DNA from 4 places in the Mesorhizobium sp. M1295 genome. Region 1 is predicted to be linked to each of the others. Evidence: predicted binding sites of a transcription regulator. Region 1 holds the regulator's gene; each other region holds the start of a gene.

What was found. The regulator PhoB, encoded in region 1, activates phosphate uptake and scavenging genes when phosphate is short. The targets are predictions, from matches to a motif close to TGTCATNNANCTGTCAT.
Region 2: NKH29_RS10425 (PhoX family protein) is a predicted target of PhoB. The motif match lies at 1,536-1,552, and genes of this name have one in related genera.
Region 3: NKH29_RS00430 (esterase-like activity of phytase family protein) is a predicted target of PhoB. The motif match lies at 1,399-1,415, and genes of this name have one in related genera.
Region 4: ppk2 (polyphosphate kinase 2) is a predicted target of PhoB. The motif match lies at 1,087-1,103, and genes of this name have one in related genera.

What each region holds. Positions count from the first base shown of each region.
Region 1 covers NZ_JAMYLU010000002.1:391,336-394,439, reverse strand. Annotated here, with positions in the region: gene NKH29_RS05025 (ROK family protein) at 62-1,306, shown strand; gene phoB (phosphate regulon transcriptional regulator PhoB) at 1,316-2,005, opposite strand; gene phoU (phosphate signaling complex protein PhoU) at 2,022-2,729, opposite strand; gene pstB (phosphate ABC transporter ATP-binding protein PstB) at 2,762-3,104, opposite strand, start outside.
Region 2 covers NZ_JAMYLU010000005.1:216,553-219,656, reverse strand. Annotated here, with positions in the region: gene NKH29_RS10425 (PhoX family protein) at 1-1,468, opposite strand, end outside; gene NKH29_RS10420 (hypothetical protein) at 1,672-2,010, shown strand; gene NKH29_RS10415 (phosphatase PAP2 family protein) at 2,025-2,726, shown strand; gene NKH29_RS10410 (helix-turn-helix domain-containing protein) at 3,045-3,104, shown strand, end outside.
Region 3 covers NZ_JAMYLU010000001.1:87,239-90,342, reverse strand. Annotated here, with positions in the region: gene NKH29_RS00440 (sugar ABC transporter substrate-binding protein) at 1-237, opposite strand, end outside; gene NKH29_RS00435 (TIM barrel protein) at 279-1,268, opposite strand; gene NKH29_RS00430 (esterase-like activity of phytase family protein) at 1,515-2,993, shown strand.
Region 4 covers NZ_JAMYLU010000007.1:52,099-55,202, forward strand. Annotated here, with positions in the region: gene NKH29_RS12205 (aldo/keto reductase) at 1-927, opposite strand, end outside; gene ppk2 (polyphosphate kinase 2) at 1,210-2,130, shown strand; gene NKH29_RS12215 (dihydrofolate reductase family protein) at 2,182-2,829, opposite strand.

The DNA.
Region 1 (3,104 bases):
GGCATTACCGACGGCTTCCGGTTCATGAGCGGCCGCGGCAAACCGGGAGGAAAGCAAAACGATGTCGGTCGGAATCCGCCATGACGATTTGCGCCGGCGCAACCGGGCGATGGTGATCTCGGCCGTGCGCCGGGCCGGCCAGCCATCGCGTACGGAGATCGCCGCAACCACCGGCCTCAGCCATTCGACCATATCGGCGATCTCCTCCGACCTGATACGGGAAGGCATCCTCGCCGAGAGCAAGGCAAGCGAACCCGTTTCGTTGAAACGCGGTCGTCCGCAGGTCGGCCTCGCCCTCAATCCGGAAGCGGCGGCGGTGCTGACCGTGGTGTTGTCGCTGAATTTCCTGTCGGCCGCCATCATCGACTATGCGGGGCAGGTGGTCGCCGAGGAACAGCGCCGGCTGGACACGCTGACCATGCCGCGCGACGAACTGATCCGCGAATGCATGGCCATCGTCCGGCGCCGGCTGGACGATCCAGATCTTGACGTCCGCAGTGTCGCCCGCATCGCCCTGGCGATTCAGGGAATTACCGACTCCCCTGCACGCGCCATGCTGTGGTCGCCGATCACGCCGCAGACGGACATCGCCTTTGCCGACATGCTGGAAGATGAATTCGGCATCCCGGCCACGGTGGAGAACGACTGCAATATGATGGCGGTGGCTTTGCGCTGGCGCGATCCGGATCGCTATCGCGACGACTTCATCGCCATCCTGCTTTCGCACGGCATCGGCATGGGGCTGGTGTTGAAGGGCGAGCTGTTCACCGGCACGCATTCCTCGGGCGGCGAGTTTGGCCACATGATCCATCGTCCGGGCGGCGCGCTCTGCCGTTGCGGGCGGCGCGGCTGCATCGAGGCCTATGCCGGCAATTACGCCATCTGGCGCAACGCCACGCAGATGAGCGAAGACAGCCAACCGGTCGCCGACGTCAGCGACGCCGACATGCGCGCGCTGGCGGTTCGGGCGCGCGAGAAGGACGGGCCGGAACGCGAAGCCTACCGCAAGGCCGGCGAAGCGCTGGGTTTCGGTCTCGGCTCGCTGTTCGCGCTGATCGATCCGGCACCGGTCGCAATGGTCGGCGCCAGTGCCGCCGCCTTTGATCTGATCGAGCCGGCCTTGCGGAAGGCCATCGCCCAGACCGCCGGCGGCCAGCATTCGGGCTCGATCTCCTTCGATACCGAGCCGAACGAATTGCCGCTGATCCGCGAAGGCTGTGCAATGCGGGCGTTAAGCTTCGTCGACCAGCAGATTTTCGCGCCGGGCGCGCAAATGAGGCCCGGCGTCAGAAAGAACGTAGCCTGACTGGGCGGGTCAATCTTCCCTGATCGCGTAGCCGGCACCGCGGATGGTGCGGATGACATCAGGCATGCGGCCGTTGTTGACGGCTTTGCGCAGCCGCCCGACATGCACGTCGACGGTGCGTTCGTCGATATAGATCGTCTCGCCCCAGACATTATCGAGTAACTGGCTGCGCGAGAAGACGCGGCCCGGATGCCGCATCATGAATTCGAGCAGCCGGAATTCGGTCGGCCCGAGCCGGATCTCGGTCTTCTTGCGATACACCCTGTGCGATTCGCGATCGAGCACGATGTCGCCGACCTTCAGCACGCTGGACAGCACTTCCGGCTTGGCGCGGCGCAGCAGCGCCTTGACCCTGGCCATGAATTCCGGTGTCGAAAACGGTTTGACCAGATAGTCGTCGGCGCCGGTCGAAAGACCGCGTACCCGGTCGCTCTCCTCGCCGCGCGCGGTCAGCATGATGATCGGCAGCCGTTCGGTTTCGGGGCGCACCCGCAACCGGCGGCAGAGCTCGATGCCGGAAACCGCTGGTATCATCCAGTCGAGCACCAGAAGATCGGGCACATTCTCCTGCAAACGGATCTCGGCTTCGTCGCCGCGTGTCACCACCTCGACCTGGTAGCCTTCGGATTCGAGATTGTAGCGGAGCAGCACACCCAACGGCTCCTCGTCCTCCACCACCATTATGCGTGGTGCGATCATCGGCTGGGCACCCCCATCATGTCGCCGGTGCGGACATTGTCGTTTCGTCTTGCTTCGGACGATTGACCGGCAATTGCTCGCCGGTCAGCACATAATACGCATTTTCGGCGATGTTGGTGACATGGTCGCCGATCCGCTCCAGATTCTTGGCGCAGAACAGCAGATGCGTGCAAGCGGTGATGTTGCGCGGGTCTTCCATCATGTAGGTCAACAGTTCGCGGAACACCGACGTATATTTGACGTCGATGCGCTCGTCGGCGGCGCGTAGCTTGGCCAACGCGGCCGCATCGCCTGCAGCATACTCCTCGATGACGCCCTGCACCTGGATGAGCACCAGCTGCGCCATCGCATCGATGGAATGCGATAGGTCGCGCGGTGTGACGCTAAGGCCGACCGCACTCACACGCTTGGCGATATTCTTGGCAAGGTCGCCGATGCGTTCGAGATCGCCGGCCATGCGGATCGCCCCGACGACATGGCGCAGATCGTGGGCCATCGGCTGGCGCTTGGCGATCAGGGTGATGGCGCGGTCGTCCAGTTCGCGTTGACGCGCATCCATGATGGCATCGTCGGAAACGACGCGTTGCGCCAGCACGTTGTCAGAATTCAACAGGGCCTTGGTCGCCCCGCCGACCATCGAACCGGCGAGGTCGGCCATGTCGCGGATCAGCTTGCTGATCTGCTCGAGATCCTCGTCGAAAGAAGCGACTGTGTGTTCGCCCATGGTCCTGTCCTCATATGCGTGATCGGAACGGCTCAGCCGAAGCGGCCGGTGATGTAATCCTGCGTGCGCTTCTCGCGGGGCGACGTGAAGATCTTCTCGGTCCGGTCGAACTCTACCAGTTCACCCAGATACATGAAGGCGGTCTGGCGCGATACGCGCGCCGCCTGCTGCATGTTGTGGGTGACGATGACGATCGTGTAGTCGGCTTGCAATTCGTCGATCAGTTCCTCGATCTTGGCGGTCGACAGCGGGTCGAGTGCCGAAGCCGGCTCGTCGAGCAGAATGACTTCCGGCTTCACCGCCACGGTGCGGGCAATACAAAGCCGCTGCTGCTGGCCGCCTGACAGGCTCAAGCCGCTGGCGTTGAGCTTGTCC
Region 2 (3,104 bases), on a different contig from region 1:
AGGCATTTTCGGCACGCGGGTTGGCGGCGTCGACCTGATCGGCCTTGCGCTTCGAATTGTTGGTCAGCATGACATAGACCTTGCCGTTGGCGGCATTGGGCTGGATGTCTTCAGGGCGGTCCATCTTGGTGGCGCCGAGCAGGTCGGCGGCGCGGCGCGTCTCGATCAGCACGTCGGCCTGGCTGGCAAAGCCGTTCTCCGCCGTCAGCGGCCCTTGGCCGAAGACGATCGGCAGCCATTCGACCGAACCGTCGTCGGCAAACTTGGCGACATGCAAGGTGCCGTCGTCGAGCAAATCCATATTGGCGGCGCGGTCGTCCGGATTGAACTTGCCTGTGGTGACGAACTTATAGACATAGTCGAAGCGCTCGTCGTCGCCGAGGTAGAAGACGACACGGCCATCCTTGGCGACGATCGATTCGGCGCCCTCATGCTTGAAGCGGCCCATTGCGGTGCGCTTCTTCGGCACCGAAGTCGGATCCTGGACGTCGACCTCGACGATCCAGCCAAAGCGGTTCGGCTCGTTCGGCTCTTTGCCGATGTCGAAACGGTCGTAATGCGCTGCCCATTCATAAGCACCTTCGGGAATGCCGAGCCGCTTGTAATTGGCCGCTTCCTTGTGGCCTTGCGGCAGCTCGCCCGAGAAATAGCCGTGGATGTTCTCCTCGGCCATGACATAGGTGCCCCACGGCGTGACGCCGCCGGCACAATTGTTGACGGTGCCGACAACTTTCGTGCCGGTCGGGTCGGCGCTGGTCTTGACGCGGTCGTGGCCGGCGACGGGGCCGGACAGCGCGATCTCGGTGTTGGAGGTGATGCGGCGGTTGAGCTTGCCGTCGCGAACGACCTGCCATTTGCCGGCTTCCTTGCGGATCTCGACAATGGTGCCGCCATGCGCGGCCATCTCGACGTCGACTTGTTCCTTGCTGAGAGGCGCCTGCTTGGCTTTGCCATCGACGATGGTGACGAGGCCCGGAAACATCAGGTGCGGATTGGTGTATTCGTGGTTGACCACCAGCAGGCCGTGCTCGGCCGAGCCGTCGATCGGGATATAACCGACATAGTCATTGTTGTAGCCGAATTGTCTGGCCTGGGCTTCCGCCGACTGTTTTGTCGGATCGAATTCCGGCGAATCGGCGAACAGCGGATCGCCCCAGCGCAGCAGCACGTCGGCGTCATAACCGGGTGCAACGTGATGCTTGTCGTCGATGCCGGCCTCGAGCTCGTCGAAAGCGAAGGCGGAGCCTTCGGCGGCGCGGGCGTTGTCGGCGGTGATCAGCGCCAGCGGGCTGACGGTAGCGGCTATGGCCGAGACGGCAAGCGAGCCCTTGAGGAAGCCGCGGCGCGAGAACCGCGCGGCGATGATCTCACCCATGGTGCGGTTGTCGCTGGGATTGGCTCCTGGCCCATCGTTTTCCTCGAGCAGGCTGGTGCGGAAATGGGCGTCAGGGGTGCGATGTTCGGTCATAGGGGCCTGCCTCTGGCTGGATAGATTGCTGGAGCGTGTTGCCTGGCCAATCCGGTATCGCCGGCAGGTCACAGTTTGATGACATGCCGGCTAATTGCCATCTGCGATTTCGTGCCCAACATCAGCCCCGCTTGACCGCGACCGGCGCTTCGGAAACAAGAGCTGCGGCAGGCGCGCAAGGACCGCATCGGGAGGAGCAAAAAGTGAGTTTCTGGGGACTTGGGCAGCTCTGCATTTCGACAGTGATCTTCCTGCTTGCGGCGACGGCGGCGAAGCAATGGGGACTGGCGCCGAGCTTTGGCAAGATCGTGCTGACGTTGGCGCTCTATTCGCTCGGCAATCTGATCATGCTGAGGCTGATCCGTGAATTCGGCATGTCGGTGTCGTTCAGCCTGTCAGCGGTGATCCAGCTGGTGTCGGTGAATGTGGTGGCGCTGGTCTTCTTCGGCGAGCGCGTCAATGCCTTGCAGGCGACCGGCATCGTGCTTGCCATCGCAGCTGTGGCGCTGATCACGCTCGGACCCTATCTGCAAAGGCTGTAACTGCGATCGGGCCGATGAAGAAGACCGCAAGCAGACTGCGCAACTGGCTGGAGTTTCCGGTTCTGCTGGCCGGGCTGATCATTGCCGGCGGGCTGTGGGGGTTCGAGGAGCTAATGGAGATGGCGCGGGCCACTACGCCGCATGCCTTCGATACCGAAATCCTGCTTGCCTTCCGCAAGGCCGGCCAACCCGACAATCCGATCGGACCGGCGTGGCTGGAAGGAGCGATGCGCGACATCACCAGCCTCGGCAGCGCCAGCGTGTTGATGCTGATCACGGCAGCAATGATCGTCTATCTGCTCCTCATCCGCAGGCCAGGCGCGGCGCTTCTCATGTTCATCGCGGTAGCGGGCGGCCAGGTCCTGTCAAGCGTGCTCAAGTTCGATATAGATCGGCCGCGCCCCGATCTGGTCTCGCATCTCGCCGACGTGGCATCACTTTCGTTTCCGAGCGGCCACGCCATGCTGTCGGCGGTGACATATTTGACGCTGGGCAGCATGGCGGCGCGGTTTTTGCCCGGGCGGACAACGAAGATCTATGTGCTCGGTCTGGCGGTGCTGACGACGGTGGTGGTCGGCATCAGCCGCATCTATCTCGGCGTCCACTGGCCCTCCGACGTATTGGCCGGCTGGTGCGCCGGCTTTGCCTGGGCGATGCTGTGCTGGCTTGCGGCCCGGTTCCTGCAGCGATGGCTCGGGCGGGCCGGCGGCACCTGACTCATGTCAGTCGATTTGCGGTCAAATCAGCCTGTTGATCAGGCCATGACCGCAGCCTGCCAGCAGGAAAACCATCGACAGCAAGGCTGTCGAGGTCGCCAACGCATTGAATATCTTCACCTGCTCATCCTTTTTGAGTCGTTGCCTGTGAAATCGGGATCGCAATGGATGTCCCGCCAAACGATGCCGAAATTGTAGCATGCTAGCGCATCGGCTGGCAAAGAGTGCTGCATGTTTCACATATGCAAGATGATGCTTGAACCATCATAATGAAGGTATTACACGTGATATCGCAGACTCAGACGGGGGTTATGGCCGATGATCACTGCCGCGCAGATGCGTGCCGCGAGGGCGCTGGCCGGCATCGATCAGAAGACG
Region 3 (3,104 bases), on a different contig from region 1:
CGACTTGTAGCCCTCACCCAGCGAGCGCCAGTATTCGTTGGTCAGCGTCTTGGAGACCGCACCCGCCTTGGTGCCCTCGGGCAGCTTGGGGAAAGCCCCGAACTTGGCCTCGAGCTGCGACCAGTCGATGCGATCCTTCTCGGTGTCGGAATTGAGCGGCGCGAGATCCGCGGAAAACACCGAGCCGATGGACAGCGTCATCAGGGCAGCGGTAGCGGTGACGAGCAGAAATTTCATGGTCTTTCCTCCCTTGTTGAAAAACGGTGATGGCGCCGGCCTCAGCTGTCCGGCCCGAGCATGGCTTCCTGGATGATGGCCTGCGACGCGACCGCGTCCTGACGATCGACGGCGGCTGACAGGCGGTTGTCCTTTTCCAGCCGCTCGACGACGCGCAGCATGCGCTTGACGGTGGCGATGTTGACTTCGCATTCGTGGACGGGATCGAGCCCGGTCATGTCGGGGAACGTGTCGAAGTAGATGGCCCCGGCATAGCCGTCGCGGCGGATCTGCCTGAGCAGCTCGATCGTCTGCAGCGTGTGCACGGCACCGACCATCAGGCCGTCGTCGCGCTTGGCGTAGCCGTCGTTGAGGTGCACGCCGAGCAGCTTGCTGTGCCGTGCTATGAGGGCGGCAGCGAAAGCCGGCTGCTCGTCGGCATAGAGCACGTGAGCGAAATCGAGCGTCACGCCGAGATTGGGCAGGCCGATCTCGCGGATCGCCAGCAATGTCGTCGCCGCATCGGGCATCAGGCTGTAGGAGCGCGGCTCGTTGGGTTTGTATTCAAGGCTAATCTGGCAGCCCGGATCATGCGCCGCTACTTCACGAATGCCATCGATTTCGTGCTGCCAGAGTGTTGCGTAGTCAGCCTGGAAGGCGTAGTCGAAGCCATCCTGCCCGAGCCACAATGTCATCAGGCTGGCGCCGGCCTCGCGCGCGGCGTCGATGCCGGCCTTGGTCAGGTCGATGGCCTCGCGGCGAACGGAAGGATCCGGATTGGTGAAGGCGCCGAGCTTGAAGGCCGGATTAGAGTAGTAGCGCATGGCGAAGCCATTGATGGAAAGCCCGAGATCGCTGAGTTTGCGCGCCATTTCCGCAGGTTTTTCATCGACATGGTCGGGGAAGTTGAGGTCGAGATCGGTCAATTCCGCAACCTTCGCCGCACGTGCCGCCATTTGCAGCATGGACGGTTTACCAACAAGATCAGGCCACTCGGCCTGTGGCCGCGAGGCAAAGGAATTGAGGCGGGTGGCGAAACGACAGACTGTCATCGGTGACCTTTCATTGTCATAACTTCACCCAAGAATGGTTATTTGTAAAGTTGTTAATTGCTCTTTCGATAGCAACGATTCGCCATGCACAGGCCAGTTGCGACCACACGAGGCCAGGCAAGCGCAGCACTGTCACGCAAGTATCATGTTCGCGTCCTAGATCGCTTCTCCGAAGGCTTTCGCGGCATTCTCGATGCGACGCGGCGCTTTTCAGATCCCGGCAGCTTTGTCTCAAAGAGGATATCCATGAAAAACCTGCACCGAACCGCGCCCCTCGCTGTCGCGCTCGCGATGTTCACCGCCTTGAGTCCGGCCTTGGCAGAAAACGCCGCGACCGTCGGCGGCGCCAACTTCGTCAACAAGGGCCTGGTCGGCGTCGGCCGCATCCCGGCCAGCCAGAAAGACAGGTTCGGCGAGACGTTTGGCTCCGGCTCGGGCATGGCGATTGACGCTGCCGGCTGGACGCATGGCGCCGATGGCTACAAGGGCTCGCTGTGGCTGCTGCCGGACCGCGGCTACAATGTCGTCGGCACCACCGATTACCGTCCGCGCCTCAACACGATCGCCCTCGAGTTCGCCCCGATCGCGCCGGGTGCAGTGCCAGCCGCCGGCCAGGAACAGTCGGGCCTCAAGGCAACGCTAGCCGACACCATGCTTTTGACCGACGACAAGGGCATCGATGCAACCGGCCTAGATCCGCTCAACGGCGTGCGCGCAGCGACCGACGACATGCCGATCCTGCCCGAAGCCAACGGCAAGCTCGCGCTCGATAACGAGGCGATCGTGCGGCTGCCCGACGGCACCATGTTCATCTCGGACGAATATGGTCCGAACATCTACCACTTCTCCGCCGATGGGCGTCTGATGTCGGCAACGCAGCCACCGGCGGCGCTTGTCCCGATGCGTCATGGAACGCCGAACTTCGCGTCCAACAATCCGGGACCTGGCGCGGCAGACCCAGATCCGAAGGATCCCGAAACCGGCCGCCAGAACAACCAGGGCCTCGAAGGCATGGCACTGACGCCCGACGGCAAGTTCCTGATCGCGGTGCTGCAATCGGCCCCCAGGCAGGATGGCGGCGATTCCGCTTCGACGCGCCAGAACACGCGCGCGCTGGTCTACGATGCCTCGGATCCGGCCCAACTCAAGCTTGCGCATGAATATGTTGTGCCGCTGCCGGTGTTCAGCGATGCCAAGGGCAAGACCAAGATTGCCGCGCAGAGCGAAATCGTGGCTCTGTCGGACAAGACCTTCCTGATGCTGGCGCGCGACAGCGGCAACGGCCAGGGGGTGAAGGGCGACACCTCGCTCCATCGCGAGATCAGCGTCGTCGATGTGTCGGCGGCAACCGACATCGCCGGCACCGAGTTCGACAAGGACAAGCCGGTTGCGCCCAAAGGTGAGCTCGATCCCTCGGTGACGCCGGCCAAGCTGACGCCGTTCATCGACATCAACGACAAGACCGAGCTCGGCCGCTTCGGGCTGCACAATGGCGCGCCCAATGACCGCAACAACCTTTCGGAGAAGTGGGAGGCGATGTCGGTGGTGAGCGTCCGCGATCCAACACGGCCCGACGACTATTTCCTGTTCGTCGCCAACGACAATGACTTTCTCACCCAGGACGGCTTCCAGGTCGGCGCGGCCTACAAGGCCGAAGATGGCGCCGATGTCGACACGATGTTCCTGGTCTATCAGGTCACGCTTCCAGGCCTCGCCGGGAAGTAGCGACACCCCCAGGCAGGCGGACGCGCCGAACGCGTCCGCCTGCCTGGCACGATCGAACGGTCGGGCCCTTCAGTTGCGGCTCGCGGGCACAAGGATTGTGTTCTAGTGGGT
Region 4 (3,104 bases), on a different contig from region 1:
GCGCTCCTCATCGCCGAGCACCAGGCTTGCAGCAGCGATATTGTCCTTGAAATGCGCTTCGGTTCGTCCGCCGATCACCAGCGAACTGACGGCGGGCCGGCCAAGCAACCAGGCAAGCGCCACCTGCGCTGCCGACACGCCGTGGTTCTTGCCGATATCGATCAGCACGTCGACGATCCGCCACAGCCGGTCCTCGTCGCGGATCGGCGGTTCCGACCAGCCGCTGAGCTGGCGGGCGGTCGGCTGGTCACGGTGATATTTGCCGGACAGCAATCCGCCGGCGAGCGGGCTCCAGACCAGCACGCCGAGCCCTTGGTCGACCGAGATCGGCAACAATTCATACTCGGCCTCGCGGGCTTCCAGCGTGTAGTGGATCTGCTGGGTGACGAAGCGCGGCTGGTGATGACGGTCACTGATACCGAGCCCCTTCATCACCTGCCAGCCGGAATAATTGGAACAGCCGACGTAGCGGACCTTGCCCTGCGCGACCAGCGTGTCGAGCGCGGCGATGGTTTCCTCGAGCGGTGTCAGGCCATCCCACTCATGCAGGAAATAGATGTCGATGACATCGGTCCTGAGGCGCTTCAGGCTCCTCTCGCATTCGCGGATCAGATGATAGCGCGACAGGCCTTCATCATTGGGGCCTTTGCCGATCCGCATGCGCGCCTTGGAGGCGATCAGCACGTCGCCCTTGCGCTTGCCGCCGAGCGCCTCGCCGATGATCTCCTCTGACACCCCGTTCGAATAAACGTTGGCGGTGTCGATGACGTTGATGCCGGCATCGATGCAAAGGTCGATCATCCGGCGCGCCTCGTCGAGGTCGGTCTTGCCGACCGCCGAAAACGCGCCGCCGCCGCCGAACGTCATGGTGCCCATGGTCAGCGTCGAAACCTTCAGCCCGGAACGGCCGAGAGTGCGGTATTCCATGTCGTATCCTCATGATTTTTATCGGGAAAGGGCGTTTCAAACGACAGCCCTGAATGAAACCGGGCATTTGTAGGATAATTCGTTCCGCTTGTCGCCCGTGTTGCAGGGCAACATCGATCACATCTTACGGATTGGACGCGCAGCCAGCGCAACAGCGGCTGCAATAAAACCGTCATTGCCGGCCTATACTAACATCGGTTCAGCGCTTCGATTTCCGGCCGCCGGGCCGGGCGGCAGAGCGCCTGACAGCGGCCGACACGGCCTGTAAGCGGAGCAGCGCAAATGACCGAGATAAAACAGAATTCCCCGGCCAGGGACTGGCTGGAAGCGGAACTCGCCGACACGCTCGACGAAGATTATGAGCTGGAAATCTCTGAGCCGGCGCTGTCGATGGAGATCGCCAAGATCTATAAGAATGCGCATCCGCCATCGATCGACCGCCTGCAATATTTTCGGGATCTAATCACGCTGCAATCCGAATTGATCAAGCTGCAGTCCTGGGTCGCCTATCACAAGAAGAAGCTCGTCGTGGTATTCGAGGGCCGCGACTCGGCGGGCAAGGGTGGCGTCATAAAGCGCATCACCCAGCGGCTCAATCCGCGCATCTGCCGCGTCGTAGCACTACCGGCGCCGACCGAGCGCGAGAAGTCGCAATGGTATTTCCAGCGCTACGTTCCGCATCTGCCGGCCGGCGGTGAGATCGTGCTGTTCGACCGCTCCTGGTACAACCGCTCCGGCGTCGAGCGGGTGATGGGCTTTGCCCAGCCGGATCAGGTCGAGGAGTTCTTTCGCGACGTGCCGGATTTCGAACGCATGCTCCTCCGCTCAGGCATTACGCTTGTCAAATACTGGTTTTCGATCACCGATGAGGAGCAGCAGATGCGCTTTTTGATGCGCATCCACGACCCGATGAAGCAATGGAAATTGTCGCCGATGGACCTCCAGTCGCGCGTGCGCTGGGAGCAGTACACCAAGGCCAAGGAAGAAACCTTCGCCCGCACCAACATCCCGGAAGCTCCCTGGTTCATCGTCGAGGGCAACGACAAGAAGCGGGCGCGGCTGAATTGCATCGACCATCTCCTCAAGCAAATGCCCTATGAGGAGGTGCCGCACGAGGAGATCACACTACCGGAGCGCGTCTTCAATCCCGAATACGAACGTCAGGTGCTGCCGCGCGAACTGTATGTGCCGGAGAAATACTGACTAAAGCAGCGAGGAGGGGCGCTGCCTCCGTGGGCAGCGCCCTGCAACAAGCTAGGCGCGCTCGATGATGACATGCGTGGCCTTCGGCGTCGCGACCTGCTCGCTGCAGCGGTAGCCGAGCTTGGGCATGTCGATGCCGGCAAAAAGGCTCTCGCCTGCGCCGAGCAGGACAGGTGAGATCGCCAGATGCATCTCGTCGATGAGCTTTTCCTTGAGATACTGCCGGATCGTAGAAACGCCACCGCCCAGCCGTACATCCTTGCCGTCAGCCGCTGCTTTCGCCTTCTCCAGCGCTGAGTGGATGCCGTCGGTCACGAAATAGAAGGTCGTGCCGCCCTCCATGACAATGGGATCCCGCTGATGGTGCGTCAGCACGAAGACCGGCACGTGGTATGGCGGATTGTCTCCCCACCAGCCTTTCCAGCTCTCGTCAGGCCACTCGCCGCGGATCGGCCCGAACATGTTGCGGCCGAGGATCCAGGCGCCGACATTCTCGAAGCTGCGCGCGGCGAACGCCTCGTCAGTGTCCGTGGTCCCGCCATCCTTGCCGAGAACCATCTTGCGGAAGGTGCGGGTGCCGAACATCCATTCGTGCAGGGCTTCCCCGCCAACACCCAGCGGGTTCTTCAGGTCTTGGTCGGGACCGGCGCCGAAGCCGTCGATCGACAAGGTGAAAGCGCTGACGCGAAGTTTGGACATGAGAGCCTCCTTGATAACCAATTGTGAGATGCAAGCAGTTATCGGGTAGCTTAACTGATTGCATTTTGCAAGCGGTTTTTTGAATCGCCGGGGCCAATCGCTTCCAAATCATGTTGGAATGACCAATCTCAATGTTGGCGCCGCCCCTCATCCGCCTGCCGGCACCTTCTCCCCGTATAGTGACGGGGCGAAGGGGCTGGCCGCAACCTCGGCGATGTTTTTGCAACGCTGGAGATTGGCGAAATCTTTTGCGAACGCGTCTTTCTCCCCGTCAC